DNA from 4 places in the Klebsiella quasivariicola genome. Region 1 is predicted to be linked to each of the others. Evidence: predicted binding sites of a transcription regulator. Region 1 holds the regulator's gene; each other region holds the start of a gene.
What was found. The regulator PurR, encoded in region 1, represses purine synthesis genes. The targets are predictions, from matches to a motif close to CANGCAAACGTTTGCNTG.

Region 1 (7,920 bases):
CAGAGATACTCTGCATAGAGGCCTGGGTCTGCGTTAAATAGATCGTCGCAATGGACATCTTCCGCCGACTGACGTAATTCGCTAACGTACAGCCGGTCACCATGGCGAATTGCCGCTGGAAATACCAGTGCGAATACCCGGACTTTTTGGCAATCGCGCTCACCGGCAGGGTGTCAAATATGTGGGCTTCGATCCAGTCAACGATCCCCTGCACCACCGGGATCATTTTTGGACTCACCACCTCATCTGTTCTTTTCATCGTGAACATCCTGTTGGTCACTTTCGTCGGGTGGCTATATTTGTCATACAAATATGAAAATAGACAATGAATTATTGGCATAGCGGTGATTGCCTGGATGCATATTTAATTTAATAAGTTGATTTAACAAAGATTGGCTAGCATGCAGTGGTTGTGCAACGCGGCCGCCATTTAGGGAAAGCGGTCGGGTTGACCTGTCAACGACAGAATTCACAACGGCAGATACTGGCTACTAATACATTTTTGTTACATTACCAGGCGGAAAGCGCCTCGGTTTTCCAGAAAACGGTTAAGTCTTCGACAGTTGCGCCTGTCACAATAACCTTTATGGTGGTAAGGCTTTTCACTGCCGGCGGCAAATGTTAACATTCTCAATACAATAACACGCCCGGGACGCGACAGCGTTGGGCGGTCAGAACACGATTCAGGTGAAAACCTCATCCTGTCAATGTGAGATAAAACAAAAAGTTATAAGGAGAGTAGCAATGTCGTTTGAATTACCTGCATTACCATATGCAAAAGACGCCCTGGCGCCGCACATTTCCGCAGAAACCCTGGAATACCACTACGGTAAACACCACCAGGCATATGTCACTAACCTCAACAACCTGATCAAAGGCACCGCGTTCGAAGACAAATCCCTCGAAGAGATCGTGCGCACTTCTGAAGGCGGCGTATTCAACAACGCAGCGCAGGTATGGAACCATACTTTCTACTGGAACTGCCTGGCGCCAAACGCCGGCGGTGAACCGGAAGGCGAATTAGCGGCAGCGATTGCAAAATCCTTCGGCAGCTTTGCTGATTTTAAAGCGAAATTTACCGATGCCGCAGCGAAAAACTTTGGCGCCGGCTGGACCTGGCTGGTCAAAAATGCTGACGGCAGCCTGGCTATCGTCTCCACCAGCAACGCCGGTACGCCGCTGACCACTGATGCGAAACCGCTGCTGACCGTTGACGTCTGGGAACACGCTTACTACATCGATTACCGCAATGCCCGTCCAAGCTATCTGGACCATTTCTGGGCGCTGGTTAACTGGAAGTTTGTTGCGGCCAACCTGGCGGCATAAACGACAAACCGCAGCAGGGTCTCCCCGGCTGCGGTTCTTTTTTAGCCCTTCCCCATCCAATGATTACTGGCTGGCGAAAGCCTCTTCCGGCTGCGCTCGTCCGCTAAACCAGACCAGCAGCAGCGCCAGACCGGCGATAATCGCCCCCATCACCGGCACAAACGCATAGCCCAGTCCGCCAGAGATCACCGCCCCACCGGCGGCAGCGCCCAGCGCGTTGCCGAGGTTAAACGCGCCGATATTCACCGAAGAAGAGAGTCCCGGCGCTTCATGTGCCACGCGCATGACGCGCATCTGCAGCGGTGGCACTACCGCAAAGGTGGCAGCGCCCCAGACAATCATGCTGATGGCCGCCCCGACCTGAGATTGCGCCAGCAGCGGGATTGCCAGCATGATCGCCATCAGCAGCAGCAGAAATCCTTTCAGGGTGCCGGAGACCGACCGGTCGGCGAATTTACCGCCCAGATAGTTACCCAGCGAAAAGCCGACGCCAATCAGCACCAGCATCGCGGTAATGAACAGCGATGAAGCGTGGGTCAGCGTATTGAGCACTGGCGAAATGTAGGTATACAGCGTAAACATCGCACCCGCGCCCAGGACGGTAGTCAGCAAGGCAGAGAGCACCTGAGGGCGCAACAGGACGGCCAGCTCTTTTTTGACTTCAGGGCGTTCACCCGCACTGCCCTTCGGCAGGGAGAACCACAAGCTGACCATTGCCAGCAGGCCTAACCCCGCGGTGGCGAGGAAAGACATTCTCCAGCCAATGGTTTCGCCAAGCCAGGTGGCCGCCGGTACACCGCCAATGTTGGCGATAGTGAGTCCCATAAACATGGTGGCTACCGCGCTGGCCTGCTTATGTTTCGGTACAACGCTGGCCGCCACCACCGACCCCAGGCCAAAGAACGCGCCGTGGTTGAGGCTGGTAATAATGCGCGACAGCAACAGCGTGGTGTAATCCGGCGCGATGGATGACAACAGGTTGCCGACGGTGAAGATCCCCATCAGAAAAATCAGCGCATTGCGCCGTGCGCGATGTGACAACAGCAGGGTCATCAGCGGTGCGCCGACCATGACGCCGATGGCATACGCACTGATCAGCATTCCCGCCACCGGTATCGAGACGTCCACACCTTTCGCAATCACCGGCAGCAATCCCATCGGGGAGAACTCGGTGGTGCCGATGCCAAAGGCGCCGATCGCCAGCGCGAGTAAAGGAAAGTTGATTTTCATTCAATGACTCCATCAGGCCGTCAGAGAGGACGGCGTAACATCAGAAGTCAAAAGCATGACATCAATCACAAAAAAACAAAAGTGAACGAAATGACAAAAGATTTTTGCAGAATTGATAATAATAGCGGTGGAGAGGGAGGAGGCGCGCTCCTCCCGCAGCGGAAACTTAGTGCAGTATGGCGGTCAGGCTGAAAGCGACAATCACGCCGAGAGCAATAATCGTGGTGATCAGCGAAAACTTTAAATTGGTATCCATCATTTTTCCCTCTAGTTATCCCCACACCAAAAGTGAGCTTGCTCATTTTTGCACAAAAAATCGCAAAAATCTTCCGGGATTTAGGGCGATGCACATTTTTGCTCTTCCACTTTGCCCCAAGATCGGACAAAATCCCACGCTAATTTAAAAGCGTATCGGCCATTGACCCCTTCCTGTCGTTCTGTGTCGTTTTCCCGACGTGATGCAATGTTGAAAATTGTATTCAGGGTGTGTGTAGGCAAACGTTTACGTATCGATGATCAGGCGATCAGGTCAAGGCATGGAGTGAGATGTAATGGCAACTATTAAAGATGTAGCGAAGCGCGCAAACGTTTCCACTACAACTGTATCACATGTAATTAACAAAACCCGTTTCGTTGCCGAAGAGACGCGTAATGCGGTGTGGGCGGCGATCAAAGAGCTGCACTACTCGCCGAGCGCCGTGGCCCGCAGCCTGAAAGTCAATCATACAAAATCGATTGGCCTGCTGGCGACCAGTAGCGAAGCCGCCTATTTCGCTGAAATTATTGAGTCCGTGGAAAAGAGCTGCTTCCAGAAGGGCTATACCCTGATCCTGGGTAACGCTTGGAACGATCCGGAAAAACAGCGCGCCTATCTGTCGATGATGGCGCAAAAGCGCGTCGACGGTCTGCTGGTGATGTGTTCTGAGTATCCGGATTCGGTTCTGAGCATGCTGGAAGAATACCGCCATATTCCGATGGTGGTGATGGACTGGGGCGAAGCGAAAGCTGATTTTACCGATGCGGTGATCGATAACGCCTTCCAGGGCGGTTATATTGCCGGACGCTATCTGATTGAGCGTGGTCATCGCGAAATCGGCGTGATCCCGGGGCCGCTGGAGCGCAATACCGGCGCAGGACGCCTGGCCGGTTTTATGCAGGCAATGAAAGAAGCGCATATCAACGTGCCGGAAAACTGGATTGTGCAGGGCGACTTCGAACCTGAGTCCGGCTACCGGGCAATGCAGCAGATCCTGAACCAGCAGCATCGCCCAACGGCGGTATTCTGCGGTGGCGATATCATGGCGATGGGCGCTATCTGCGCCGCAGACGAAATGGGGCTGCGCGTGCCGCAGGACATTTCGCTGATCGGTTATGATAATGTGCGCAACGCCCGCTATTTCAGCCCGGCGTTGACTACCATTCATCAGCCAAAAGATTCGCTGGGCGAAGCCGCGTTTAACATGCTGTTGGATCGTATCGTCAACAAGCGTGAAGAGTCACAGTCTATCGAAGTTCATCCCCGACTGGTCGAACGCCGCTCGGTGGCGGATGGCCCGTTTGTCGATTATCGCCGCTAAGGCCTCTGCGGGCGCGGATCATTCCGGCGCCCGCAGCCACTCCCGGTTTAGCGTATCGCTGTCTCCCAGATAGTCCAGCATCCAGTTCAGCGCCGGTGAAGCGTCACTCTGCTGCCACGTCAGGCAGCAGGCGGCATCCGGGAACGGATTTTCCAGCGCCAGTGCGGTCCATTCACCGCGATCTATCCATGGACGGGCAAAATGGCTCGGCACCATACCGACGCAAAGTCCAGCCGACAGACAGGTAGCAGACGACTCCCAGTCGGGAACGACCACCCTCTTCTGATTATCCAGTAACCATGTCGTTCGTTTGGGCAGTGAACGTGAGGTATCCTCTCGCACCAGCGACGGCCAGTTGCGCAGAACATCGTCGCTCAGAGGGCCATCCATCTTCGCCAGCGGATGATCGCTTGACACCACGCAGTCCCAGCTCAGCATTCCCATATCGCGGAACGCATAGCGGCCGCCGACCGGGATAGATCGCGTTGCGCCGATCGCCAGCTCTACACGGCCATCGGCCAGGGCATCCCACACGCCGTTGAATACCTCCTGAAAGACGATCAGTTCGACGTCGGGAAAATGGCGATAGAAATCGACGATCATCTGGCGCATGCGCGCCGGTTTCACAATATCGTCCACCGCGATCGACAACTGTCCGCGCCAGCCGTTGGCGATTTGCTGACACTGCTGGCGGGTGATCTGCATTTTTTTGATAACAGAGCGCCCTTCCTGTAAGAACCAGACTCCAGCCGGGGTCAGCGCCACGTCACGATGACGCCGCTCAAACAAGGGAACCGCCAGCCATTCTTCAAGCTGACGCACGGTATAGCTGACCGCGGAAGGGACCCGGTGCAGCTCCTGCGCGGCAGCGCTGAAACTGCCATTACGGGCAACGGCATCAACCACTTCCAGAGAGTATTCAGACCACATATTCTGCCTGCAAATTTTTTGAATGCATGTGACAAATATTAGCGTTTCACAAGCCACAATGCACTGCCTACACTCTGCGCCATCGTACCTGCCGTCAAAAATGAGAACGTTATGTCACAACCTGGGAAAGGATTTTTAGTCTGGCTGGCTGGCCTGAGCGTGCTGGGCTTTCTGGCCACCGATATGTACCTGCCGGCGTTTGCCGCCATGCAGCAGGATCTCAATACCTCCCCCGCCTCAATCAGCGCCAGCCTGAGTCTGTTTCTCGCTGGCTTCGCACTGGGCCAGCTGTTTTGGGGGCCGCTGTCAGATCGCTACGGGCGTAAACCGGTGCTCCTGAGCGGGCTGGCGATTTTCGCTCTCGGCTGTCTGGGAATGCTGTGGGTGCACAATGCCACTCTGATGCTGGCGCTGCGCTTTCTGCAGGCGATCGGCGTCTGTGCCGCGGCGGTTACCTGGCAGGCAATGGTCACCGATTACTATCCCGCACAGCGGACTAACCGTATCTTCGCTACCATTATGCCGCTGGTGGGATTATCGCCAGCGTTGGCCCCGCTGCTGGGCAGCTGGTTGTTGATTCACTTTGAGTGGCAGGCCATCTTCGCCACCTTGTTTGCAATTACCTTGCTGCTGATGCTGCCGGCATTGCGCCTGAAGGCAGCGGCAAAGCCAGTCGCCGTGACACAGCAGAAGATCACCTTCCTCGCACTGCTGCGTTCGCGTGAATACAGCGGCAATGTCCTGATCTACGCCGCCTGTTCCGCCAGCTTCTTCGCCTGGCTCACGGGATCGCCTTTTATCCTGCACGAGATGGGCTACGGCCCAACCGCCATCGGCCTGAGCTACATCCCACAGACCATCGCCTTTCTGGTGGGAGGCTATGGCTGCCGCGCGCTGCTGCAAAAGTGGTCCGGTCAACAGATGCTGCCGTGGCTGCTGGTGGTCTTCGCCGTCAGCGTAGCCGCCACCTGGCTGGTCGGTCTACAGACGCATGCCTCGCTGGTGGCGTTAATGATCCCTTTCTGCCTGATGGCAGTGGTCAACGGCGGGATCTACCCCATCGTGGTTGCTCAGGCGCTGAAGCCTTTCCCGCAGGCGACCGGCCGGGCAGCGGCGCTGCAGAATACCCTGCAGCTTGGCCTGTGCTTCCTGACCAGTCTGCTGGTATCCGCGCTGATCGCCACGCCGCTGCTGACCACCACCAGCGTGATGCTGGTCTCGATTGGCTTAGCCGGGATAGGCTTTCGTCTGCAGCAGACACCTGAGCTGACTCCCCGCTCTTCCCACGCTTAACTTACCTCGCCGGGACCCGGACCAGTCGTTAGCATGCTAAGAAATTTTTATTGAAAGCCAGTACTTAGCGTCCTATACTGGATCCGGGTTCACATAAATAGAAAATAGTTACAGATTAACGGATGCAGGATGCCTTCGTTTCACCATGGAAGGCCTTTCGGCAAGGGTTATCTCCCTTCCTCTGTTTACGTCGGATAGCGACTTCACGGATTATCCGTGAGATTTCTCACAAAGCCAAAAAAGCGTCTACGCTGTTTTAAGGTTCTGATCACTTGGGCGTGATGGAGAAGCTATGAGTTCATCGTGTATAGAAGAAGTAAGTGTACCAAATGATGACTGGTACCGGATTGCAGCTGAATTATTAGGCCGTGCGGGAATTGAAATCAATGGCTCCGCGCCGTCAGACCTGCGGGTTAAAAACCCTCTCTTTTTTAAACGGGTTTTGCAGGAAGGTTCGCTGGGTTTAGGCGAAAGCTATATGGACGGCTGGTGGGACTGCGAGCGTCTGGATATATTCTTCCACAAGGTGTTACGCGCCGGGTTGGAAAAACAGCTCCCTCACCATTTCAAAGATACACTCCGCATAGCAGGCGCTCGTCTGTTTAATTTACAAAGTAAAAAACGCGCCTGGATTGTGGGCAAAGAGCATTACGACCTCGGTAACGATCTGTTTAGTCGGATGCTTGACCCTTACATGCAGTATTCCTGCGGTTACTGGAAAGAGGCGCAAACCCTTGAGGCCGCGCAGCAGGACAAACTGGATCTGATTTGCCGCAAGCTTGAGCTTGAACCGGGTATGCGGGTATTGGATATCGGCTGTGGATGGGGTGGTCTTGCCGAATATATGGCACGACACTTCCAGGTCAGCGTCGTGGGTGTAACTATCTCCGCTGAACAGCAAAAGATGGCTCAGGCCCGTTGCGCCGATCTCGATGTGGAGATTCGTCTCCAGGATTATCGCGATCTGCATGACAGCTTTGATCGCATTGTCTCCGTAGGCATGTTTGAGCACGTGGGGCCGAAAAATTACGCCACCTACTTCGAGGTTGCCGACCGTAATTTGAAACCCAATGGCCGTTTCTTACTGCACACTATCGGTTCCAAAGTCACTGATCATAATGTTGACCCGTGGATCGATAAATATATCTTCCCTAACGGCTGCCTGCCTTCCGTGCGTCACATTGCCGAAGCCAGCGAGAAGCATTTTGTGATGGAAGACTGGCACAACTTCGGCGCCGATTACGACACGACCCTGATGGCCTGGTATGAGCGTTTCCTCGCCAGCTGGCCGGAAATTGCCGATAATTATTCAGAACGTTTCAAACGCATGTTTACCTATTATCTGAACGCCTGCGCCGGCGCCTTCCGCGCCCGCGACATTCAGCTCTGGCAGGTGGTGTTCTCGCGCGGTATTGAACATGGACTGCGCGTCGCCCGTTAAATAACACTCCCCCGCCGATCGGCGGGGGATTTTTTTCAGGCTTCATTGACCTTCGCCGCAATCTCTTTCGCCGCCAGCACGCGCTCTACCGTATCGACAACCGCCTGGGTCTGCGGATCGATC
Region 2 (7,920 bases), 410 kb from region 1:
GCTGCTGCTGGATATCATCAACGTTTCCGGCTGGACGCCTGACGAAATGGCCGATATTACCGGCCGCCCGGCGCTGCTCACTACCTTTACCTTCGGTAAATACCGGGGTAAAGCGGTCGCCGAAATTGCTGAAAACGACCCCGGCTATCTGCGCTGGTTATTCAACAATCTCGACCGCATGAGCCCCGAGCTGCGCCTGACGCTTAAGCATTACCTCGGGGAATAGCCCCTACACTGCCGCTTTGCCCGGCAGTGTGCCCTGCGCCAGGGCGATGAAAAAGGCGTACTCGAGCGCCACCCCTTCATAGCTTTTGAAGCGACCGGATTTGCCGCCGTGCCCGGAATCCATATCGGTACAGAGCAGCAGCAGGTTATCATCCGTTTTCAGTTCCCGCAGTTTGGCCACCCATTTGGCCGGCTCCCAGTATTGCACCTGGGAATCGTGCAGCCCGGTGGTCACCAGCATATGCGGATAAGCCTGCGCCCGCACGCCGTCGTAAGGACTGTAGCTTTTCATATAACGATAATAGGTCTCATCCTGCGGATTCCCCCACTCTTCAAATTCCCCCGTGGTCAGCGGAATAGTTTCATCCAGCATGGTGGTCACCACGTCAACGAACGGCACCTGGGCTATCACGCCATGAAACAGCTCTGGACGTTCATTTACGGCCACGCCCATCAGCATGCCGCCTGCACTGCCGCCCATGCCATAGCAGAGCTGCGGATCGCCGTACCCCTGCGCCAGCAGCGCATCGCAGACGTCCAGATAGTCGTTAAAGGTATTTTTCTTGCACAGGAATTTACCGTCCTCATACCACTGCTGCCCCAGTTCGCCACCGCCGCGGACGTGGGCGATGGCGTAGACAAAGCCGCGGTTAAGCAGACTCAGCCGGCTGGCGCTGAAATCGGCATCAATACTCTCACCATATGAGCCATAGCCATAGACCAGCAGCGGATTGTTCCCTTTACGAAAATGGTCGCGATGGTAGACCAGCGAAACCGGGACTTCGACGCCATCGCGAGCCGTCACCCACAGGTGTTCACTCTGGTAACAGCGCGTGTCAAGCCCCTTCACCTCCTGCTGCTTGATGACCCGCCGTTCACCGGTATCCATATCCAGTTCAAACAGGGTGTCCGGGGTGGTCATGGAGGAATAGCCATAGCGCAGGCGCGACGTTTCGGGTTCCGGATTATAGGCAAGCCAGGTGACATAGGCCGGATCGTCAAAGGCGATCCCCACTACCTCCCGGGTCTTGCGGTTAATTTGCCGCAGGCTGGTCAGGCCGCGCTGGCGCTCTTCAACAACCAGCCAGTCGGTAAACAGCGTAAATCCTTCGAGCATCACGTCATGACGTGGAGGGATCAGCGTGGTCCACTGCTCTTCATCGCGCAGTACGGTACGGTAGAGACCAAAATTCTTTCCGTCCCGGTTGGATCGCAGATAGAAGGCATGCTGATAGTGATCGAGGCTATATTCGTGATCTTTACGCCGCGGCAGGAAACAGACCGGCTCGGCGTCCGGCAGCTCGGCGTTGAGCAGCAGCACTTCGCTGGTGGTGGCGCTGGAAAGATAAATCACCACGAACTGCTGAGAGGTGGTTTTATGCACGCTGACGTAGAAGGTCTCCTCTTTTTCCTCGTAGATCAGCGCGTCGTTCTGCGCCGGAGTGCCGACAGTGTGGCGCCAGACCTGATAAGGAAGCAGCGTAGTCGGATGTTTACGCACATACCACACAAAGCGTGAATCGTTGCTCCAGGCAAATCCGGAGGTGACATTTTCGATAATTTCCGGATACCACTCCCCACTGCTGAGATCGCAGAAACGCAGGCCATACTGGCGACGGGAAAGGTAATCCTCCGCCACGGCCATCAGCTGGTTGTTCGGCGCGATGCCCAGCCCGCCCAGCGTGTAGAACTCGCTCTTCGCCGCCCGCTGGTTGCCGTCGAGCAGGATTTCCCACTCGTCCCACTCCTCTTTCAGCACCGACTGCCGCTGGTAGATAGCGTATTCGCAGCCTGGCTCATATACCTGACGGTAGCGAAAGCCATTTTTACTGTAGGGGGCGGAGACTTCCCGCTGCGGGATGCGGTCGATAATCTCTTTCAGCAGACGTTCCTGCAGATTGAGCTGCGAATCCATCACTTCCTTGCCGTAGGCGTTTTCCGCGTGCAGGTATTCCAGCACGTCAGGTCGCGCACGCTCATCGTCGCGCAGCCAGTAGTAGTTATCGATGCGTGTATCGCCATGCAAGGTCATGGCGTGCGGGATCCGTTTGGCTTTAGGTGGCATGTTATTCTTCTGCTGCTTTATCGTGACACAAGTGCATTCAGGGCGCACGGTGGCGCCTGAATGATGACGTGTCTATAAGGGTGGCAAAAGACGCGGGCGATGCAAGCGAAACGTGATAATTTAACCGCTTAGCGCTTGTTTTTGTGACTGGATATCCTGTTCGATGTCGGCCCGCACATCTTTTGGCAATGCCAGAGCCTCTCCCAGCGCGTTCAGATAGCTGCGCTCCATAAAATGGTCGATATCAATCACCGCGCAGCTGAGGTAATAGATCTCCAGCGCCTCCTGCGGATCAACAATGCCCTCTGCCAGACGCTGCGGATCCAACGGCTGGGCCAGCGCCTGGTCAATCAATACCCGGGCCTGAACGTCAATATTGGCCGCCCGCAGCTGGGTTTCAATATTCGCCCGCTCGTGGTCATCAATATGGCCGTCGCTTTTCGCGGCAAACACCAAGGCCGTAATCAGCCGTACGCTTCGCGGATCGACATCCGCCGGCACCGCAGTCGTTTCAGGGACAGATCCGGGTGCGGGCGTGTGCTGAGCGCGCATTTTCTGCTGATACTTGTTCCACAATACCGTGCCTGCCACCGCCCCGCCGCCTGCCAGCAGCGCGCTGGTGCCATATTTCGCCAGCAGTTTGCGTGACGATTTGCTGGCCACCAGCAGTCCGGCCAGCCCACCGATGGCGCCGGGTAGTAAGGCGCTTCCTGTTGACGACTCGCCAGTCGGTGACGCGCCCTTCTGCCCAAGCAGCGACTGCAGTTGATTTAGCCAGTTAGCCATGGTTTTCCTCTCAGGTGACAAACACTGTTATCAGCCTAAACGACGCGATGTCAGGAAATGTTAGACGTGGCTAAAGATGCGCAAAGGTGGGCGCGGCAGACGGCTTCCTGCCCCCTCAGCCGATGGCTGGCCGCCGCTAATCAGGCCGCTTTGCCTTTGCGCGCTTTGGCAACCGGCACGGCGTCATCATCCGCCGAAGAAGTCTCGCCGGCCGCCGCCGGTGCGGGGACGTCGTGCGCGGGCGTATCATGCTCCGGCAGTCGGCCGACGCGCAGAATATGCTGCAGCGCCTCTTTTCGCTCTGCCAGCCACATCGCCATGGTATCGCGCTGGGCGTCATCCATCTCCAGCGGCGATGCCACCAGCCAGTCATTCAGCACCTCTGCCAGATCGAGCATTTTGTCGTAAGCGTCGGCCTCTTTTTTGCTGGCAAAAGACATTTTTTCCTCACCTTCGCGGATCACCACATATTTAATTTCAACCGCCATGCTGCAGCCTCTCAATACTGTATTTTTATACAGTATAACAAATTTCCTCTGCGGACTCAACTCACGCGCGTAAAGACAGACGCAAACGTTTTCGTTTATAATCGTGGCCATCTTTTTTTACTGCGGAAGAGAGTTATGACTGTATTAGGCACCGCGCTGCGCCCGGCAGCCACCAAAGTAATGCTGTTAGGTTCCGGCGAGCTGGGCAAGGAAGTCGCCATTGAATGTCAGCGTCTGGGCATTGAAACTATCGCCGTCGACCGCTACCCCGATGCCCCGGCGATGCAGGTCGCCCACCGCGCTCACGTCATCAATATGCTGCACGGCGAGAGCCTGCGCGCCCTGATTGAACAGGAAAAACCCGATTACATCGTGCCTGAGATCGAAGCGATAGCCACCGATACCCTGGTCGAACTCGAGCAGGCCGGGCAGAAAGTGGTCCCCACGGCGCGGGCGGCAAAGCTCACCATGAACCGCGAAGGCATTCGCCGCCTGGCGGCAGAAGAGCTGCAGCTTCCTACCTCCCGCTATCGTTTTGCCGACAGCGAAGACGGCTTCCGCGCGGCGGTTACCGAGATCGGTTTGCCGTGCATCGTCAAACCGGTGATGAGCTCCTCCGGCAAAGGCCAGAGCTTTATCCGCTCGGCTGACCAGCTCAGCGAAGCCTGGCGTTATGCGCAACAAGGCGGCCGCGCCGGCGCCGGGCGCGTGATTGTTGAAGGGGTGGTGAATTTCGATTTCGAAATTACCCTGCTCACCGTCAGCGCCGTCGATGGCGTGCATTTCTGCGCCCCGGTTGGTCATCGTCAGGAAGACGGCGACTATCGTGAATCCTGGCAGCCGCAGCAGATGAGCGACCTGGCCCTCGAACGTGCCCAGACCATCGCCCGCAAGGTAGTGCTGGCGCTGGGCGGTCATGGCTTGTTCGGCGTGGAGCTGTTCGTTTGCGGCGACGAGGTGATCTTTAGTGAAGTCTCCCCTCGCCCACACGACACCGGCATGGTCACGCTGATCTCGCAGGATCTCTCGGAATTCGCCCTGCACGTTCGCGCCTTCCTTGGACTGCCCGTCGGCGCCATCCGCCAGTATGGCCCGGCCGCCTCCGCGGTGATCCTTCCGCAGCTGACCAGCCAGAACGTCCGCTTTGGCCAGCTACAGTCAGCCGTCGGGGCTGGCCTGCAGCTGCGTCTGTTCGGCAAGCCGGAGATCGACGGCACCCGCCGCCTGGGGGTGACCCTCGCCGTTGCCGATTCGGTTGAGGAGGCTGTAGTACGGGCTAAAACCGCCGCCGCTGCGGTCATCGTCGAAGGCTAAAGACAAAAAAACCCGGTCGCGTTGCCGCTGACCGGGTTGTTGACCTTGAGGCGCCGTTTACTTCGCGCCTTCCACCGCTTCACGCGCCAGGGTGGTGATGCGATCGTAGTCACCGGCTTCCAGCGCGTCGGCTGGCACCAGCCAGGAACCACCGATGCACAGCACGCTGTTCAGCGCCAGATAGTCACGGTAGTTAGCCGGAGAGATACCGCCGGTCGGGCAGAAGCGAATGTGGCCGAACGGACCCGCAATCGCCTGCAGGGCTTTCACGCCGCCGTTGGCTTCCGCCGGGAAGAATTTAAACTCTTTCAGACCATACTGCATACCCAGCATCAGCTCGGACACCGTGCTGATCCCCGGGATCAGCGGAATGGTGCCGTCTTCGGTCGCCGCTTTCAGCAGGGATTCGGTCAGCCCCGGGCTGATAGCGAACTGCGCGCCAGCTTCCGTCACCGCTTTCAGTTGCTCAACGTTGGTGACTGTGCCCGCGCCGACAATCGCGTCCGGCACTTCTTTAGCAATCGCGCGGATCGCTTCCAGGGCGCACTCGGTGCGCAGGGTGACTTCCAGCACGCGCACGCCGCCCGCGACCAGCGCTTTCGCCATCGGTACCGCGTGCTCCAGCTTTTTCACTACGATAACCGGGACAACCGGACCGGAGGTGAGGATTGCTTCTGCTGTTGTTTTCCAGTTTTTCATCAGGATTTTCTCTCGCCAGATCTAGAAATTAAATCGTCTTAAAAAGTGATGCAGGTTGCGCCCTGCTCCGCGCCAGAGAGCTTCTCACGCAGCGCCCCAAACATCTCCCGACCGGTTCCCACGCGCGACGCGCTGAGGTCAGGGATATGCGGCTGACGCGCCGCCAGTTCGGCATCCTCCACCAGCAGCGTCAGTTCCCCCGTCTGCCCGTTCACGCGAATAAGATCGCCATCGCGCACTTTCGCCAGCAGCCCACCGTCGTACGCTTCAGGCGTGACGTGGATGGCTGAGGGGACTTTACCGGAGGCGCCAGAGAGTCGGCCATCGGTCACCAGCGCTATTTTGAAACGGCGGTCCAATAATACACCAAGTGGCGGCATAAGTTTATGTAATTCTGGCATCCCGTTCGCTTTTGGTCCCTGATGACGGACCACCACTACGCAATCTTTGTCCAGCAGACCCGCTTCAAAGGCTGGCAACACGTCGTGCTGGCTCTCGAACACCACCGCCGGCGCTTCGATCACCTGGTTCTCTACCGGAACGGCTGAGGTTTTCATCACCGCACGTCCCAGGTTACCGCTCAGCACTTTGGTGCCGCCGTGACGGGAGAACGGTTTTTCGAAAGTGGCGATGACCTGGTCGTCCAGCGGCGCTGTCGCCCCTTCACGCCAGTCCAGCTCGCCGTTATTCAGCCATGGCTCCAGGGTGTAGCGTGACAGACCGAAGCCGGCTACGGTGTGAACATCCTCATGCAGCAGGCCGCCTTTCAGCAGTTCGCGCACCAGTACCGGAACGCCGCCCGCTGCCTGGAAGTGGTTGATATCCGCCGGGCCGTTGGGATAGAGGCGCGCCAGCAGCGGCACCACGTCGGACAGGTCGGAAAAATCATCCCAGTTAATGATGATCCCTGCCGCGCGAGCCATCGCCACCAGGTGCATGGTGTGGTTGGTGGACCCCCCGGTCGCCAGCAGCGCCACGATACCGTTGACCACCACTTTTTCGTCGAACATTTTCCCCAGCGGCATCCACTCGTTGCCATTGCCGGTCATGCGGGTGACCTGGCGCGCGGCGGCGGCGGTCAGCGCTTCACGCAGCGGGGCATCCGGATGGACAAAAGAGGAGCCCGGCAGCTGCATGCCCATAAACTCGACCACCATCTGGTTGGTATTCGCCGTGCCGTAGAAAGTACAGGTCCCCGGCGCGTGGTACGAGGCAGCTTCGGACTCCAGCAGCGCCATACGATCCACTTTACCTTCCGCGTACAGCTGGCGAATGCGGACCTTCTCTTTATTAGCCAGGCCGCTGGCCATTGGACCGGACGGAATAAAGACCGACGGCAGATGGCCGAAAGAGAGCGCTGCCATGGTCAGGCCGGGGACAATTTTATCGCACACGCCGAGGTACAGCGCGCCGTCGAACATGTTATGCGACAGACCAATGGCAGCGGACATGGCGATCACTTCGCGGCTCAGTAAAGAGAGCTCCATCCCGTCCTGCCCCTGGGTTACGCCATCGCACATCGCCGGCACGCCACCGGCCACCTGGCCGACCGCATTGGCGCTATGCAGCGCTTTACGGATGATGTCCGGATAGTGTTCATAGGGCTGGTGAGCGGACAACATATCGTTGTAGGACGTGATGATGGCGATATTGTTGCGCAACATGCTTTTCAGGGAGGCTTTGTCTTCCGCCTGGCAGGCCGCGAAACCGTGAGCCAGGTTGCCGCAGGCCAGTTGCGCACGATGCACGGTGTCGGTTTTAGCCTGGTTAATCCTTGCGAGGTAAGCCGCGCGGGTATCACGCGACCGTTCGATAATGCGATTTGTTACCCGTAACATTGTCGGATTCATAAAGGCTCCTCAAATTTTTATCTGTCCGGCCGCTGCGTGATGACGTATTTTTGTGCTAAAGGCCACCAACACCAGCGCTCAGGGGCAAAATGTCTGAAAGCAGTGTAATAAAAAAAGCCCCGTGGGTGAATCCTCACGGGGCTTAAAAGATTAAAAAGCATGCGACTTTCTGCGTCAGATCATGTTACCGGTAAAATAACCCTGACGGATTAGCCCGCAGGCTTATTCAAACTCGTTCCACGAACGGCCGTCGCGGGTGATCATCGCCACTGACGCAACCGGTCCCCAGGTCCCGGCCTGATACGGTTTCGGCGCATCGCGATCGGCAGCCCAGGCTTCGGTGATGGAATCCACCCACTTCCACGCCTCTTCCACTTCATCACGACGCACAAACAGCGCCTGGATGCCACGCATGGTCTCCAGCAGCAGACGTTCATAAGCATCGGCCAGGTGCGTCTGGTTGAAGGTTTCGGAGTAGCTCAGATCCAGCTTG
Region 3 (7,920 bases), 2.7 Mb from region 1:
GTAGTCTGCTGCTCCTGGGTCAGCTGGCTGTAACCCTGGTTACCCATCCCATTATTGTTGCCCCAGTGGTGGTTGGCCCAGGCCGCGTTGCTGGCGAAGGTCAGCGCGGCAAGGGTGACAAGGGTGAGAGGTAAGGTACGGTTCCGTTTCATGGCATTTTCTCCTGTGTGGTTTCTCTCTGTACTGCATCTTCCATGCCAGCCTGAAAAAGTCCGCCCGTACGGGGCTGCCGACGCCGTTGTAGAGAAGAGCGAGTAAAAATGACCCGTTTTGCCCGGAACAGGCGAGTCATTTTTACTCGCTAAACCGCGGGCGATATGTCTGAGAGCAGGATTAGCCGCGTGGAAACATGGCATGATTTCTGCTGAAGGATCCTGAAGATAAAAAGGATATAACAAGGACTGGCCGATGAAGATCAAACCTCTCTCCCGGGACGCCGCGGCTGGCGCCCTGAGCTGGCTGTTGACCGGCACGGTGGTGGTGCTGGTAATGCTGTTCTCCGCGATGATCGTCCGCGACTACGGTCGTGAGACGGCTGCCGCCCGGCAAACCATTGAGGAGAAGGGGGGCGTGCTTATTCGCGCGCTGGAGTCAGGTACGCGCGTCGGGATGGGAATGCGTATGCATCATGCGCAGCTGCAGGCGCTGCTGGAAGAGATGGCCTGGCAGCCGGGCGTCCTGTGGTTCGCGGTCACTGATGAAAATGGCCATATCATCGCCCATAGCGATCCGCAGCAGGTGGATAGGACGCTCTACAGCCCTGCGCAGATGCGTGCGCTGGCGGCTGACGAACAGGCCCGGTGGCGGCGGCTAAGTGAGCCGCAGCCGGCGTTGGAGATCTATCGCCAGTTCCGCCCGCTCAATCCTGCCCGCGGCCATCATAGGGGTATGATGAATCGCGGCAACAGCGCGCTGGCTCAGCCCACTGTCCCGCAGGTGATTTTTATCGCCTTTGATAGTCGCGAGCTGGATGCGGCGCAGGCCCGCGGCCAGCGTAACATGATGATCATGCTGGGCGCCGCGGCGCTGGTGACAGCGGCGACGATCCTCGCTCAGTTCTGGTTCCGCCGCTATCGTCGCTCGCGGAAACAGCTGCTGGAGGCGATGGCCCGCAAGGAAAAGCTGGTGGCGCTTGGCCATCTGGCGGCGGGGGTCGCGCATGAGATCCGCAATCCGCTCTCTTCAATTAAGGGGCTGGCGAAGTATTTTGCCGAGCGCACGCCGCCTGGCGGTGAGTCCCATCAGTTAGCGCAGGTGATGGCGCAAGAGGCCGACCGCCTGAACCGGGTCGTCAGCGAGCTACTGGAGCTGGTCCGCCCTGCCCATTTAAACTACCAGCCGGTGGATCTCAATGCGCTTATCCGCCACTCATTGCAGCTGGTAAGTCAGGATGCGCAGAGTCGCGGGATCGCGCTGCAGTTTACGCCGCGCCCGGCGTTAACCACGATCAGCGCCGACCCCGATCGCCTGAATCAGGTGCTGTTGAATCTGTACCTGAACGCGATGCAGGCGATTGGCCGTGATGGCGTCATTCGCGTATCAGCAAGCGAAGCCGATCGTCAGCGAGTGAAAATCGTCGTCACGGATAGCGGTAAGGGGATGAGCGATGAAGAGCTGCAGGCTATCTTCACGCCGTATTTCACCACCAAGGCGGACGGCACCGGGCTGGGGCTGGCGGTAGTGCAGAATATTATCGAACAACATGGCGGGACAATCCGCGCCGAAAGTCAGCCGGGGAATGGCGCGGTCTTTACGCTTTGGCTGCCGGTGAACGCTCAACGGAGGGAAGATGAGCTGCGATAAGGTACAGATTCTGGTTGTCGATGATGACATCAGCCACTGCACGATCCTGCAGGCGCTGCTGCGCGGCTGGGGCTATCAGGTGGCGTTGGCTCACAACGGCCTGCAGGCGCTGGAACAGGTCCATCGGCAGGTCTTCGACCTCGTGCTGTGCGATATCCGGATGGCGGAGATGGACGGTATCGCGACGTTAAAAGAGATTAAAGCCTATAACCCGGCGATCCCGGTGCTGATCATGACGGCGTTCTCCAGCGTCGATACGGCGGTGGAGGCCATTAAGTCCGGGGCGCTGGATTATCTGATTAAACCGCTCGATTTTGACACCCTGCAGCAGACGCTGGTTCAGGCATTGGCGCACACGCAGCAGAGCGAGGGCGACCTCCCCGCCGCGTCGGGTTCACACTGGGGCATGATTGGCGACAGTCCGGCGATGCAGGCGCTTATCAACAATATTACGCTGGTGGCTCCTTCGGACGCGACGGTACTGATCTGCGGCGAATCGGGAACCGGTAAGGAACTGGTGGCGCGCGCGATCCATACCTGCAGCGAGCGCCGTGAGAAGCCGCTGGTGACGCTAAACTGCGCGGCGCTGAATGAGTCGCTGCTGGAGTCCGAGCTGTTCGGCCATGAAAAAGGGGCCTTTACCGGCGCGGATCGGCGGCGGGAAGGGCGCTTTGTCGAAGCGGATGGCGGCACGCTGTTCCTTGATGAAATAGGCGATATCTCGCCGCTGATGCAGGTGCGTCTGCTGCGGGCGATTCAGGAACGCGAGGTGCAGCGGGTCGGCAGCAACCAGACGCTTGCCGTTGATGTGCGGCTTATCGCCGCCACCCATCGCAATCTGGCGGAGGAGGTGAGCGCCGGACGCTTTCGCCAGGATCTCTATTACCGCCTCAACGTCGTGACCATCGAGATGCCGCCGCTGCGCCAGCGACGGGAAGATATCCCGCAGCTGGCGCAGCACTTTCTCCAGCGCTATGCCGGACGCAATCGTAAGACGGTAAAGGGATTTACGCCGCAGGCGATGGACCGGCTGATCCACTATGCCTGGCCGGGCAATATTCGAGAGCTGGAAAACGCGGTGGAGCGGGCGGTGGTGCTACTGACCGGAGAATACATTTCTGAGCGAGAACTGCCACTGGCGATCGCTGGTACGCCGCTGCCGTCAGGCGGGAGCGAGGAGGGGGGGATCCAGCCGTTAGTGGAAGTGGAGAAAGAGGTGATTCTGGCGGCGCTGGAAAAAACGGGCGGCAACAAAACCGAAGCCGCCCGTCAGTTAGGCATTACGCGCAAAACGCTGCTGGCGAAACTTAGCCGTTAGCCTTTTCACGTTCGATGGCGCGCCAGCCGATATCGCTACGGCTAAAGCTGCCGTCCCAGCGAATGTCGGTCAGCAGTTGATAGGCGCGCTGCTGCGCCTGCGCCACGGAGTCGCCCAGCGCGGTCACGCACAGTACGCGCCCGCCGTTGGTGACGACGCGCTGGTCGTCTGCCAGTTTGGTGCCGGCGTGGAAGACTTTACCATCTGCGGCTTCCTGCTGCGGCAGGCCGAAGATCTCATCACCCGTGTTGTAATTGCCCGGATAGCCGCCGGCGGCAACCACCACGCCCAGCGACGCGCGGTCATCCCACTCGGAGGTTTTCTCGTCCAGCTTGCCCGCGCAGGCGGCGAGGCACAGCTCGACCAGGTCGGACTTCATGCGCAGCATGATCGGCTGGGTTTCCGGGTCGCCAAAGCGGCAGTTGAACTCAATCACCTTCGGGTTGCCCTGCTTGTCGATCATCAGACCGGCATACAGGAAACCGGTATAGGTGTTGCCTTCAGCGGCCATGCCTTTCACGGTTGGCCAGATGATCCGCTTCATGGTGCGCTGATGGACTTCATCAGTGACCACCGGCGCCGGGGAGTACGCGCCCATCCCGCCGGTGTTCGGGCCGGTATCGCCGTTGCCGACGCGCTTGTGATCCTGGCTGGTGGCCATTGGCAGGACGTGCTCGCCGTCAACCATCACAATAAAGCTGGCTTCTTCGCCATCGAGGAACTCTTCAATCACGATGCGGTGGCCTGCATCGCCAAAAGCGTTACCGGCCAGCATATCTTTGACCGCCGCTTCGGCTTCGTCAAGGGTCATCGCCACGATAACGCCTTTACCCGCCGCCAGACCGTCGGCTTTGATGACGATCGGCGCGCCTTTCTCGCGCAGGTAAGCCAGCGCAGGCTCCACTTCGGTGAAGTTCTGGTATTCCGCCGTCGGAATATGATGACGAGCGAGGAAATCTTTGGTGAAGGCTTTTGAACCTTCCAGCTGCGCGGCGCCTTCGGTTGGCCCGAAGATGGTCAGCCCTGCGGCACGAAACGCGTCGACTACGCCAATGACCAGCGGCGCTTCCGGGCCCACGATGGTCAGATCGATGTTCTCATCCTGGGCGAAGCGCAGCAGGGCCGGAATATCGGTAACGCCGATGGCGACGTTTTGCAGCGACGGCTCCAGGGCGGTACCGGCGTTGCCCGGCGCGACGTAGACGGTATCAACTAGCGGCGACTGGGCCGCTTTCCAGGCCAGGGCGTGCTCACGCCCGCCGTTGCCGATTACTAATACTTTCATCTGTAGCTCCGTGAATTAATGGCGGAAGTGGCGCATGTCGGTGAAGATCATGGCGATACCATGTTCGTCAGCGGCGGCAATCACTTCGTCGTCGCGGATAGAGCCGCCCGGCTGGATCACACAGGTGATGCCCACTGCGGCTGCGGCATCAATGCCGTCGCGGAACGGGAAGAAGGCGTCAGAAGCCATGGCGGAGCCTTTCACTTCCAGACCTTCGTCACCGGCTTTAATCCCGGCAATTTTCGCCGAGTAGACGCGGCTCATCTGACCGGCGCCTATCCCGATGGTCATGTTGTCTTTGGCATACACGATGGCGTTGGATTTGACGAATTTCGCCACTTTCCAGCAGAACAGCGCATCGCGTAGCTCTTGCTCGGTTGGCTGGCGTTTGCTGACCACTCGCAGTTCACCCGCGGTGACCATGCCGAGATCGCGGTCCTGAACCAGCAGGCCGCCATTAACACGTTTGAAATCGAGGCCGGCAACGCGAGCATCCCACTGACCGCAGGTCAGTACGCGGACGTTCTGCTTCGCGGCGGTGATCTTCAGCGCTTCTTCGCTGGCGGACGGCGCAATGATCACTTCGACGAACTGGCGAGAGATGATCGCCTGCGCGGTTTCCGCATCCAGCTCGCGGTTAAAGGCGATGATGCCGCCGAAGGCGGAGGTTGGGTCGGTTTTGTAAGCGCGATCGTAGGCGTCGAGGATTGAGTCGCTGACGGCAACGCCGCATGGGTTGGCGTGCTTAACGATCACGCAGGCCGGTTCATTGAACTCTTTCACGCACTCCAGCGCCGCATCGGTATCGGCAATGTTGTTATAGGAGAGCGCTTTGCCCTGCAGTTGGGTGGCGGTCGCTACGGAGGCTTCTTTTACATTCTCTTCTATATAGAAGGCAGCCTGCTGGTGGCTGTTTTCGCCATAGCGCATATCCTGTTTCTTAATAAAGTTCAGATTCAGGGTGCGCGGGAAGCGGCCTGCGGCTTCTTTGCTTTCGCCGTGATAGGCCGGAACCATGCTGCCGAAGTAGTTAGCGATCATGCTGTCGTAAGCGGCAGTATGTTCGAAGGCTTTAATTGCGAGGTCGAAGCGGGTGTCCAGCGTGAGGGAACCGTCGTTAGCGTCCATCTCATTAATGATGGCCTCGTAGTCGCTGCTCTTCACTACGATAGCGACATCTTTATGGTTCTTCGCCGCGGAGCGCACCATCGTCGGGCCGCCGATATCGATGTTTTCCACCGCGTCTTCCAGTGAGCATCCTTCACGAGCGACGGTCTGGGCGAACGGGTAGAGGTTAACGACAACCATATCGATAGGCGCGATACCGTGTTGCTGCATGATACCGTCATCCTGACCGCGACGACCGAGGATGCCGCCGTGTACTTTCGGATGCAGGGTCTTCACGCGTCCATCCATCATTTCCGGGAAACCGGTGTAGTCAGAGACTTCGGTAACCGGCAGGCCTTTATCTGCCAGCAGGCGAGCGGTGCCGCCGGTGGACAGCAGCTCGACACCACGAGCGGAAAGCGCCTGCGCGAATTCGACGATACCGGCCTTGTCAGAAACACTGAGCAGGGCGCGGCGGACTGGACGACGTTGTTGCATGGTATTAAATCCCCAGGATTTGAACATTACAGAGAGCGTTAGGTGAGTTTTTGCCTAAAAACTCACCTAACGCACCCAACCGGGCATCCGTGTCATAGCGCGGCATTGTAACGAAAACGTTTGCGCAACGCTCGCGAATTTTTATCTTTCTCTCCAGGCCGATGAATCTCCTTCTATATAGCTGGCGATCCGCGGGGCTTGCGGTCGTGTTTTGTCGCTCTCCTGTGGATAATTCTGTGTGTAAAGAGGTATAAAGCGGGGTTTTGCTGGGGAATGCAGCAGTCAGTCATTTTTCTGCCATTTTTCTGTTGCGGGCGCTCGAGAACTCCCTATAATGCGCCTCCATCGACACGGCGGATGTGAATCACTTCACACAAACAGCCGGTTCGGTTGAAGAGAAAAATCCTGAAATTCAGGGTTGACTCTGAAAGAGGAAAGCGTAATATACGCCACCTCGCGACAGAGCGCTAAAGCGCGTCGCAACTGCTCTTTAACAATTTATCAGACAATCTGTGTGGGCACTCAAAGTGACATGGATTCTTAACGTCCTCGGACGAAAAATGAATACCAAGTCTCTGAGTGAACATACGTAATTCATTACGAAGTTTAATTCACGAGCATCAAACTTAAATTGAAGAGTTTGATCATGGCTCAGATTGAACGCTGGCGGCAGGCCTAACACATGCAAGTCGAGCGGTAGCACAGAGAGCTTGCTCTCGGGTGACGAGCGGCGGACGGGTGAGTAATGTCTGGGAAACTGCCTGATGGAGGGGGATAACTACTGGAAACGGTAGCTAATACCGCATAACGTCGCAAGACCAAAGTGGGGGACCTTCGGGCCTCATGCCATCAGATGTGCCCAGATGGGATTAGCTAGTAGGTGGGGTAACGGCTCACCTAGGCGACGATCCCTAGCTGGTCTGAGAGGATGACCAGCCACACTGGAACTGAGACACGGTCCAGACTCCTACGGGAGGCAGCAGTGGGGAATATTGCACAATGGGCGCAAGCCTGATGCAGCCATGCCGCGTGTGTGAAGAAGGCCTTCGGGTTGTAAAGCACTTTCAGCGGGGAGGAAGGCGGTGAGGTTAATAACCTCACCGATTGACGTTACCCGCAGAAGAAGCACCGGCTAACTCCGTGCCAGCAGCCGCGGTAATACGGAGGGTGCAAGCGTTAATCGGAATTACTGGGCGTAAAGCGCACGCAGGCGGTCTGTCAAGTCGGATGTGAAATCCCCGGGCTCAACCTGGGAACTGCATTCGAAACTGGCAGGCTAGAGTCTTGTAGAGGGGGGTAGAATTCCAGGTGTAGCGGTGAAATGCGTAGAGATCTGGAGGAATACCGGTGGCGAAGGCGGCCCCCTGGACAAAGACTGACGCTCAGGTGCGAAAGCGTGGGGAGCAAACAGGATTAGATACCCTGGTAGTCCACGCCGTAAACGATGTCGATTTGGAGGTTGTGCCCTTGAGGCGTGGCTTCCGGAGCTAACGCGTTAAATCGACCGCCTGGGGAGTACGGCCGCAAGGTTAAAACTCAAATGAATTGACGGGGGCCCGCACAAGCGGTGGAGCATGTGGTTTAATTCGATGCAACGCGAAGAACCTTACCTGGTCTTGACATCCACAGAACTTTCCAGAGATGGATTGGTGCCTTCGGGAACTGTGAGACAGGTGCTGCATGGCTGTCGTCAGCTCGTGTTGTGAAATGTTGGGTTAAGTCCCGCAACGAGCGCAACCCTTATCCTTTGTTGCCAGCGGTTAGGCCGGGAACTCAAAGGAGACTGCCAGTGATAAACTGGAGGAAGGTGGGGATGACGTCAAGTCATCATGGCCCTTACGACCAGGGCTACACACGTGCTACAATGGCATATACAAAGAGAAGCGACCTCGCGAGAGCAAGCGGACCT
Region 4 (7,920 bases), 1.0 Mb from region 1:
AGTTGCAAAAACGCTGCTCATACTTGGTCACTCGATTGCCGAATCCGCTTACCGTACGCAAATAGTGGCGCTTCACCAGGGTATCCAGCAGCGACTGGACCTCACCTTCGCTCAGGGACATCACCGGTTCGCGGTTGCTTTTCTGATTGCAGGCGGTGACCACAGCGTTCACCGACAGCGGATACTGTTCGGGCGTGGTGACCTGCTTTTCCAGCAAACAACCAATGACGCGCGCTTCATGCGCGGTTAATTGATATTTCATCCTCTCTCCTTAGCGCCCTGCTGACCAGTCTGACGTCGTTAACGCCGTTAACACATGGTCACGCCACTGCCCGTCAATCAGCAGATAATCTTTGGCGTAACCCTCCTTTTCGAACCCCAAGCGCGCCAGCAGCGCGCCGCTGCGCTGATTATGCGGCATATAGTTGGCCATGATGCGATGAATATGCTGCGTGCGCTGCATATAGCGAATTGCCGTGGTCAGCGCTTCAAACATCAGCCCCTGCCCCTGCCACTTCTCGCCAATGGAGTAGCCGAGATAGCAGGCATGAAATGACCCGCGCACCACGTTGGAGAAGTTCGCCACGCCGACGATCTCTTTTTCTTCTGGATCGAGCAGCGCGAAATAGAATGCTGAACCCTGCTTATGGAATTCGGCAATCATTGACAGGCGCGCCTGCCATCCGGAAGGATAGCAGTGGCTGTCGTCACGTACCGGCTCCCACGGTTTTAAGAACGCTTTATTCTCGGCGTAATAATCGGCCAGACGCCAGGCGTCACGATCGTGAACCAGGCGCACCACCAGCCGGTCCGTCGTCAAACGCACCTTCGGCACGTTACTGCGATAGCCAAACATTTCCTCTTCAGTCCCCCTGACTTGAATCTTGCTTTCATCACTATACCTGTCCTGCGCGGCGGTGTGAAAACAGCAACATACCATTTTCTGCGCCATCTCCTCTTTTCGATGATTAGCCTCAATCGAACTTGCATTTTGATAAAAAAATATTGTCGCAAGGGCGCTGGGAAAAGCAGCAGATTGCCCGCAGAATATCTTCGCTTATCTCTCTTTTTCCCTGGAGGGGAAATGTCCCGCGTCTCGCAGGCAAGGAGCCTGGGTAAATATTTCCTGTTAGTCGATAACATGCTGGTGGTGCTGGGCTTTTTTGTCGTCTTTCCGCTGATATCCATCCGCTTTGTCGATCAGATGGGCTGGGCGGCGCTGATGGTCGGCATTGCGCTCGGCCTGCGCCAGCTGGTGCAGCAGGGATTAGGTATCTTTGGCGGCGCCATCGCCGACCGCTTCGGCGCAAAACCGATGATCGTCACTGGCATGTTGATGCGTGCTGGCGGCTTCGCGGCGATGGCCGTCGCGCATGAGCCGTGGGTGCTCTGGCTCTCCTGTATTTTGTCCGGGCTGGGCGGCACGTTGTTCGATCCGCCACGAGCCGCCCTGGTGGTCAAGCTGGTGCGCCCGCATCAGCGCGGTCGCTTTTTCTCCATTCTGATGATGCAGGATAGCGCCGGGGCAGTAATTGGCGCCCTGTTGGGCAGCTGGCTGCTGCAATATGATTTCCGTCTGGTGTGCAGCGCCGGCGCCGCGCTGTTTATCGCCTGCGCGGTGTTTAATGCCTGGTATCTACCGGCATGGAAGCTGTCTACGGTGAAAACGCCGGTGCGGGAAGGGCTGGGGCGGGTGCTGCGGGACAAGCGCTTCGTCACCTATGTCCTGACGTTAACGGGTTATTATATGCTGGCGGTGCAGGTGATGCTGATGCTGCCGATCATGGTGAATGACATCGCCGGCTCGCCGACCGCCGTGAAGTGGATGTACGCCATCGAAGCCACCATTTCACTCACCCTGCTCTATCCTATTGCCCGTTGGAGCGAAAAACGCTTCCGCCTTGAGCACCGGCTGATGGCCGGTCTGCTGGTGATGACCCTGGCCATGCTCCCCATCGGGATGACCAGCAGTTTACAGCAGCTGTTTACCCTGATTTGCCTGTTTTACATCGGCTCTATCATTGCCGAACCCGCCCGCGAGACGCTGGGCGCTTCGCTGGCGGACGCCCGGGCGCGTGGCAGCTATATGGGTTTCAGCCGTCTGGGGCTCGCCTTCGGCGGCGCGCTGGGTTACGCGGGCGGCGGCTGGCTGTTTGATGCCGGGAAAGCCGTCGGCCAGCCCGAACTGCCGTGGCTGATGCTCGGCGCCATCGGGGTTATCACCTTCCTGGCGCTATGGTGGCAATTCAGTCCGAAACGCTCTGCCTCCGGTATGCTGGAGCCGCGCACCTGATGCGCGCGGCGGCGGTTTCTCCTGCTTTCAGCCTATTCTGCTGGCGCGATGGGTGCTGACAGGTCATGATGCTTTGTGTCAGGATGAAGGAAGGTATGAGCTTGAGGAACCCCATGAAAAAGATATTGATCGCCGCCGCGCTAATTGTCAGCGGCCTGCTGAGCGGCTGTAATCAGCTGACCCAATACACGGTAAGCGAGCAGGAGATTAACCAGGCCCTGCAGAAGCGAAACCATTTCGCCAAAGATATTGGTCTGAAAGGCGTTGCCGACGCCCATATCGAACTGCAGAACCTGACCAGCGCTATCGGGCGCGAGGAGCCGGGCAAAGTCACCCTGAGCGGGATCGCCAACGTCGATCTTAACTCCCTGTTCGGCACGCAGAAAGCGACGATCGATCTGAAGCTCAAAGCGCTGCCAACCTTTGACCGAGAGAAAGGCGCCATCTTCCTGCAGGAAATGGAAGTGGTCGATGCCAAAGTGGCGCCGGAGAAACTGCAGTCGGTTATTCAGGCCCTGCTCCCCTACCTGAATCAGTCTCTGCGCAGCTACTTCAGCCAGCAGCCGGCTTATGTCCTGCGTGAGGACGCCAGCACCGGCGAAGCGCTGGCGAAGAAATACGCCAAAGGTATAGAGGTGAAGCCAGGCGAGATTGTCATCCCCTTTACCAATTAATCTCCAGGGCGCTACGGCGCCCTGAATTTTTTACGGAAATGAGTGCAAAGGAAAACGTTTACGCTTATCCTTAGTGCCCGGCAAAAAACAGCCCTGATGACTGAACCTATTAGCCGGAGCCTTCCATGACAGCACAATCCCAGGTATTGAAAATCCGCCGCCCAGACGACTGGCATATCCATCTGCGCGATGACGATATGCTGAAAACCGTCGTGCCTTATACCTGTGAGTTTTATGGCCGGGCGATCGTGATGCCGAATCTGGTGCCGCCTGTCACCACCGTCGCGGCGGCTATCGCTTACCGCCAGCGCATTATGGACGCCGTGCCGGCCGGGCATGATTTTACCCCGCTGATGACCTGCTATCTGACAGACTCCCTCGACCCAGCGGAGCTGGAACGCGGCTTTAACGAAGGGGTTTTCACCGCCGCCAAGCTCTACCCGGCCAATGCCACCACTAACTCCAGCCACGGCGTCACCAGCACCGACGCCATTATGCCAGTGCTGGAGCGGATGGAAAAACTGGGGATGCCGTTGCTCGTTCACGGCGAAGTCACTCACGCCGAGATTGATATTTTCGATCGTGAAGCGCGCTTTATTGAGACGGTGATGGAGCCCCTGCGCCAGCGCCTGCCCGGCCTGAAAGTGGTTTTTGAACATATCACCACCAAAGACGCCGCCGAGTACGTGCGTGACGGTAATGAACTGCTGGCTGCTACCATCACCCCGCAGCATCTGATGTTCAACCGCAACCATATGCTGGTGGGCGGCATTCGCCCTCACCTGTACTGTCTGCCGGTACTTAAACGCAATATTCATCAGCAGGCTCTGCGGGAGCTGGTCGCCAGCGGCTTCAGCCGCGCCTTCCTCGGCACCGACTCCGCACCGCACGCCCGCCACCGTAAGGAAGCCAGCTGTGGCTGCGCCGGCTGCTTTAACGCCCCGACCGCCCTCGGCAGCTACGCCACCGTGTTTGAAGAAATGAACGCTCTGCAGCACTTTGAGGCTTTCTGCTCGCTGAACGGCCCGCGCTTCTACGGTCTGCCGGTCAATGAGAGCTACGTTGAACTGGTGCGTGAAGAGACGACCGTTGTGGACAGCATTGCCCTGCCTAATGACACCCTGGTGCCCTTCCTGGCGGGTGAAACCGTTCGCTGGACCGTGAAGAAATAAAAACGCAGCCCCCTGTTGTCAACGCTAACCGGATACTGTATAAATAACCAGTATCGAACGCAGGGGGCAATTATGCGCATTGAAGTGTCTATCGCCAAAACGACCGCCTTACCTAACGGCGCGCTGGAAGCGCTGAATAACGAACTCTCTCGCCGTATCGCCGAGCAATTCCCGGCCATCGATAGCCAGGTGAGCGTCCGCTACGCCAGCGGCAATCAGCTCTCGGTGTTTGGCGCCCTGAAAGAAGACAAAGACCGGATAAGCGAAATCCTGCAGGAAACATGGGAAAGCGCGGACGACTGGTTTGTCCACGATCTCTCCTGAAGCATGGCGGGATCCAGTTACTCTGGTTTGCTCCCTCATTGTGCTTTTTTTGCCGGGTCGCCCCGGCTTTTTTTATCCCCTCTTCTGTTCAGAATAGTCCTGATTATTCTGCTCAATATCGACTAAAGTGGCCATTTTACGCGCTTATCTTGAGTAAAAAAGCGGCAAAAGAAGAAAATCATGCTGCCTTTCATTTAATTTCTCGAGTTTATTCTTGATCCCTGATATAATTAACTTGCTTCAAAAAATATGCATTAAACCTCGAGAATTGTTGTCTTTTAACATATGAATAAGGGGTTATGATGGAAAAAAATAATGAAGTCATTCAGACCCATCCCCTCGTTGGATGGGACATCAGCACCGTTGATAGCTACGATGCGCTGATGTTGCGCCTGCACTACCAGAACCCCACTCAAGAAAACAGTAATGATGCTGAGATCGGCCAGACGCTATGGCTAACGACGGACGTCGCACGTCAGTTTATTTCAATCCTGGAAGCAGGTATTGCGAAGATTGAATCTGGCGAATACCAAGAAAACGAGTACCGCAGGCATTAACGCGGCGCACGGAATGACTTAAATATAATCTTAACAGGCACCTGCGGGTGCCTGAATTATTTTCGGGCTTGTATAAGCGCAGGGAGTTAATTACCCTGCTAACAAGGCAATTACCCGGAACTCACCATGCAATACGATCTTATTATTATCGGCAGTGGCTCTGTCGGTGCTGCTGCGGGCTATTATGCGCGTCGTGCCGGACTCAATGTTTTGATGACCGATGCCCATCAACCGCCACATCAGGAAGGCAGCCATCACGGTAGCAGCCGTCTTATCCGTCACGCCTATGGAGAAGGTGAAAAATATGTTCCGCTGGTGCTGCGTGCCCAGCAGCTATGGGATGAACTGGCTGAGATCAGTGGCGAACCTGTTTTCGAACGTACCGGCGTCATTAACCTTGGCCCTGCCAGTTCCGCTTTCCTCGCCAACGTCGCCGCCAGTGCCCGAGCTTTCCAGCTTGAGGTAGAAGAGCTGGATGCGCAGGCCGTGATGCAGCGCTGGCCGGAGATACGCCTTCCCGATGACTATCGGGCAATTTTCGAACCCGCATCAGGCGTACTGCGCAGCGAACTGGCTGTCGAAACCTGGATCCGTCTGGCTCGGGAAGCCGGTTGCGCGCAGTTGTTCAACTGTCCAGTCTCAGCCATTCATCACCATGAGGACGGCATCACCATTGATACCCTCGACGGTGAATATCATGGTAAAAAACTGCTGATCAGCGCCGGCACCTGGGTCACCCGCCTGCTTCCGGACCTGCCCATCCAGCCGGTACGCAAGGTCTTCGCCTGGTACCAGGCCGATGGCCGTTACAGCAGCAAGAATCATTTCCCGGCATTTACCGGCGAGCTGCCCAACGGCGATCAATATTACGGTTTCCCGGCGGAAGATAACGAGCTGAAGATCGGTAAGCATAATGGCGGGCAGCCTGTCTCCACGCCGCAGGAGCGGGTGGCGTTTGGCGCCGTCGCCAGCGATGGTTCCGAATCCTTTCCGTTTTTGCGTAACGTCCTGCCGGGCATCGGCGGCTGCCTACACGGCGCCTCCTGTACCTACGACAATACCGTCGATGAGGACTTTATCATCGATACGCTCCCCGGCAGACCTGACACACTGCTAATCACCGGACTGAGCGGTCACGGCTTTAAGTTTGCGCCGGTGCTGGGGGAAATTGCCAGTCAGTTTGCCCAGGGACAGGCGTCGACCTTTAACCTGGCGCCTTTCTCGCTGGCGCGCTTTAGCGCATAATGGAATGCGGCACACTTGCCGCCGGGAAAAAACGGCCTCTGTCGAGGCCGTTAGTCATTGAGAAAGGTTATGCGTCGCCTGTTTAATATGCTGGTCAACAACGTGCGCGAGCACTTTATGATCTACCTTGCGCTCTGGCTGCTGCTGGCGATCATCGATCTCGTCTGGTTATGGTTTTTCTGACGGCTCCGGCTCGGGGATCCCGAGTTTGGTGTTCAGTCGGCCACGCGATTTGTTAAAGATTTTATTGCCGTTTTCGCGTCCGGCGCGCAGCTGGCGCTGCTCCTCTTCCGGCAGCTTATGCTCTTCCATACAGGCTTCACTACAGCAGCCGGCAAACTTCTCAGCGCAGCTCGGGCACTGAATAAACAGCAGATGGCAGCCATCATTCAGACAATTGGTATGGGTGTCGCAGGGCGCGCCACATTGATGACAATGCGCGATGACGTCATCGGAGATCCGCTCGCCCATCCGCTCATCAAAGACAAAGTTTTTGCCAATGAAACGGACCGGCAGCCCTTGTTCACGGGCGCGGCGGGCGTACTCAATGATGCCACCCTCGATGTGCCAGACCTTATTGAAACCATTGTGCTTCATCCAGGCGCTGGCTTTTTCACAGCGAATTCCGCCGGTGCAATACATGACAATTTTCTTGTCTTTATGGTCCTGCATCATGTCAACAGCTTTCGGCAGCTGGTCGCGGAAGGTGTCTGCCGGGATCTCCAGCGCGTTTTCGAAATGACCCACCTCATATTCATAGTGGTTGCGCATGTCGATAAACACCGCGTCCGGATCGTCAAGCATCGCGTTGACTTCAGCCGCCTTCAGATATTCCCCCACATTGGAGGCGTCGAAGGACGGATCGTCGATGCCATCAGCGACGATGCGGTCACGCACTTTCAGGCGCAGTACCCAGAAAGATTTCCCATCGTCCTCCAGGGCGATATTGAAACGCAGCCCCGCCAGCGCCGGGTCGAAGCCATAGAGAAATTCACGTAACGCTTCAACGTTGCTTTCCGGCACGCTAATCTGGGCGTTAATACCTTCCCGAGCCAGATAAATACGGCCAAAAACCTTCAACTGCGTTAAGCCAATCCACAGGGCATCGCGGGTCGCCTGCGGGTCGACGATGGTGAAATATTTATAGAACGAGATCGTCGTGCGCGGCTCGGTCTCAGCCAGCATTTGCGCCTTTAACGTCTCATTTGAAATGCGGTTGTGTAACACTGGCATGGTGTACCTGCTCGACATAGAAATGAGGAAATAAACGGCGGGCATGATATAGCAAAGCCAATTAATTTACATCCCTACATTTTACGCTACATTTCTCTCACTCGGCTGCGCCTCACTTAACAAAACCGATGCCCGCTCAGCGCCTTTGGCTGGGCGGTAAAAAAATGCGATAATATAAGACGTTGCTCACTGATACGGGTATGAAATGACTCATTTGCCTAAATTTTCTACGGCGCTGCTGCATCCGCGCTATTGGCTGCTGTGGCTGGGTATCGGCCTGCTGTGGCTGGTTGTCCAACTGCCCTACCCGCTAATCTATCGCCTGGGGAACGCCATCGGCCGGCTGGCCATGCGCTTTATGAAGCGCCGGGCAAAGATCGCCTATCGCAACCTTGAGCTCTGCTTCCCGGAGAAAAGCGAGC

Region 2: purT (formate-dependent phosphoribosylglycinamide formyltransferase) is a predicted target of PurR. The motif match lies at 3,643-3,660, and genes of this name have one in related genera.
Region 3: purH (bifunctional phosphoribosylaminoimidazolecarboxamide formyltransferase/IMP cyclohydrolase) is a predicted target of PurR. The motif match lies at 6,121-6,138, and genes of this name have one in related genera.
Region 4: pyrC (dihydroorotase) is a predicted target of PurR. The motif match lies at 3,015-3,032, and genes of this name have one in related genera.

What each region holds. Positions count from the first base shown of each region.
Region 1 covers NZ_CP022823.1:2,504,755-2,512,674, reverse strand. The annotation lists gene B8P98_RS12530 (helix-turn-helix domain-containing protein) at 1-259, opposite strand, end outside; gene sodB (superoxide dismutase [Fe]) at 745-1,326, shown strand; gene B8P98_RS12520 (MFS transporter) at 1,390-2,556, opposite strand; gene cydH (cytochrome bd-I oxidase subunit CydH) at 2,723-2,815, opposite strand; gene purR (HTH-type transcriptional repressor PurR) at 3,108-4,133, shown strand; gene punR (DNA-binding transcriptional activator PunR) at 4,152-5,063, opposite strand; gene punC (purine nucleoside transporter PunC) at 5,175-6,356, shown strand; gene cfa (cyclopropane fatty acyl phospholipid synthase) at 6,649-7,797, shown strand; gene B8P98_RS12490 (riboflavin synthase subunit alpha) at 7,833-7,920, opposite strand, start outside.
Region 2 covers NZ_CP022823.1:2,098,737-2,106,656, reverse strand. The annotation lists gene exoX (exodeoxyribonuclease X) at 1-226, shown strand, start outside; gene ptrB (oligopeptidase B) at 230-2,290, opposite strand; gene B8P98_RS10525 (tellurite resistance TerB family protein) at 2,411-3,076, opposite strand; gene B8P98_RS10520 (YebG family protein) at 3,217-3,564, opposite strand; gene purT (formate-dependent phosphoribosylglycinamide formyltransferase) at 3,700-4,878, shown strand; gene B8P98_RS10510 (bifunctional 4-hydroxy-2-oxoglutarate aldolase/2-dehydro-3-deoxy-phosphogluconate aldolase) at 4,936-5,577, opposite strand; gene edd (phosphogluconate dehydratase) at 5,616-7,427, opposite strand; gene zwf (glucose-6-phosphate dehydrogenase) at 7,650-7,920, opposite strand, start outside.
Region 3 covers NZ_CP022823.1:5,231,302-5,239,221, reverse strand. The annotation lists gene zraP (zinc resistance sensor/chaperone ZraP) at 1-152, opposite strand, end outside; gene zraS (two-component system sensor histidine kinase ZraS) at 409-1,803, shown strand; gene zraR (sigma-54-dependent response regulator transcription factor ZraR) at 1,790-3,121, shown strand; gene purD (phosphoribosylamine--glycine ligase) at 3,111-4,406, opposite strand; gene purH (bifunctional phosphoribosylaminoimidazolecarboxamide formyltransferase/IMP cyclohydrolase) at 4,422-6,011, opposite strand; rRNA gene B8P98_RS26295 (16S ribosomal RNA) at 6,640-7,920, shown strand, end outside.
Region 4 covers NZ_CP022823.1:3,544,475-3,552,394, forward strand. The annotation lists gene B8P98_RS17855 (YceH family protein) at 1-262, opposite strand, end outside; gene rimJ (ribosomal protein S5-alanine N-acetyltransferase) at 272-856, opposite strand; gene mdtH (multidrug efflux MFS transporter MdtH) at 1,085-2,293, shown strand; gene B8P98_RS17870 (lipoprotein) at 2,407-2,967, shown strand; gene pyrC (dihydroorotase) at 3,093-4,139, shown strand; gene dinI (DNA damage-inducible protein I) at 4,212-4,463, shown strand; gene bssS (biofilm formation regulator BssS) at 4,766-5,020, shown strand; gene solA (N-methyl-L-tryptophan oxidase) at 5,147-6,265, shown strand; gene B8P98_RS17900 (DUF2770 family protein) at 6,335-6,448, shown strand; gene trhO (oxygen-dependent tRNA uridine(34) hydroxylase TrhO) at 6,434-7,498, opposite strand; gene B8P98_RS17910 (Kdo(2)-lipid IV(A) acyltransferase) at 7,704-7,920, shown strand, end outside.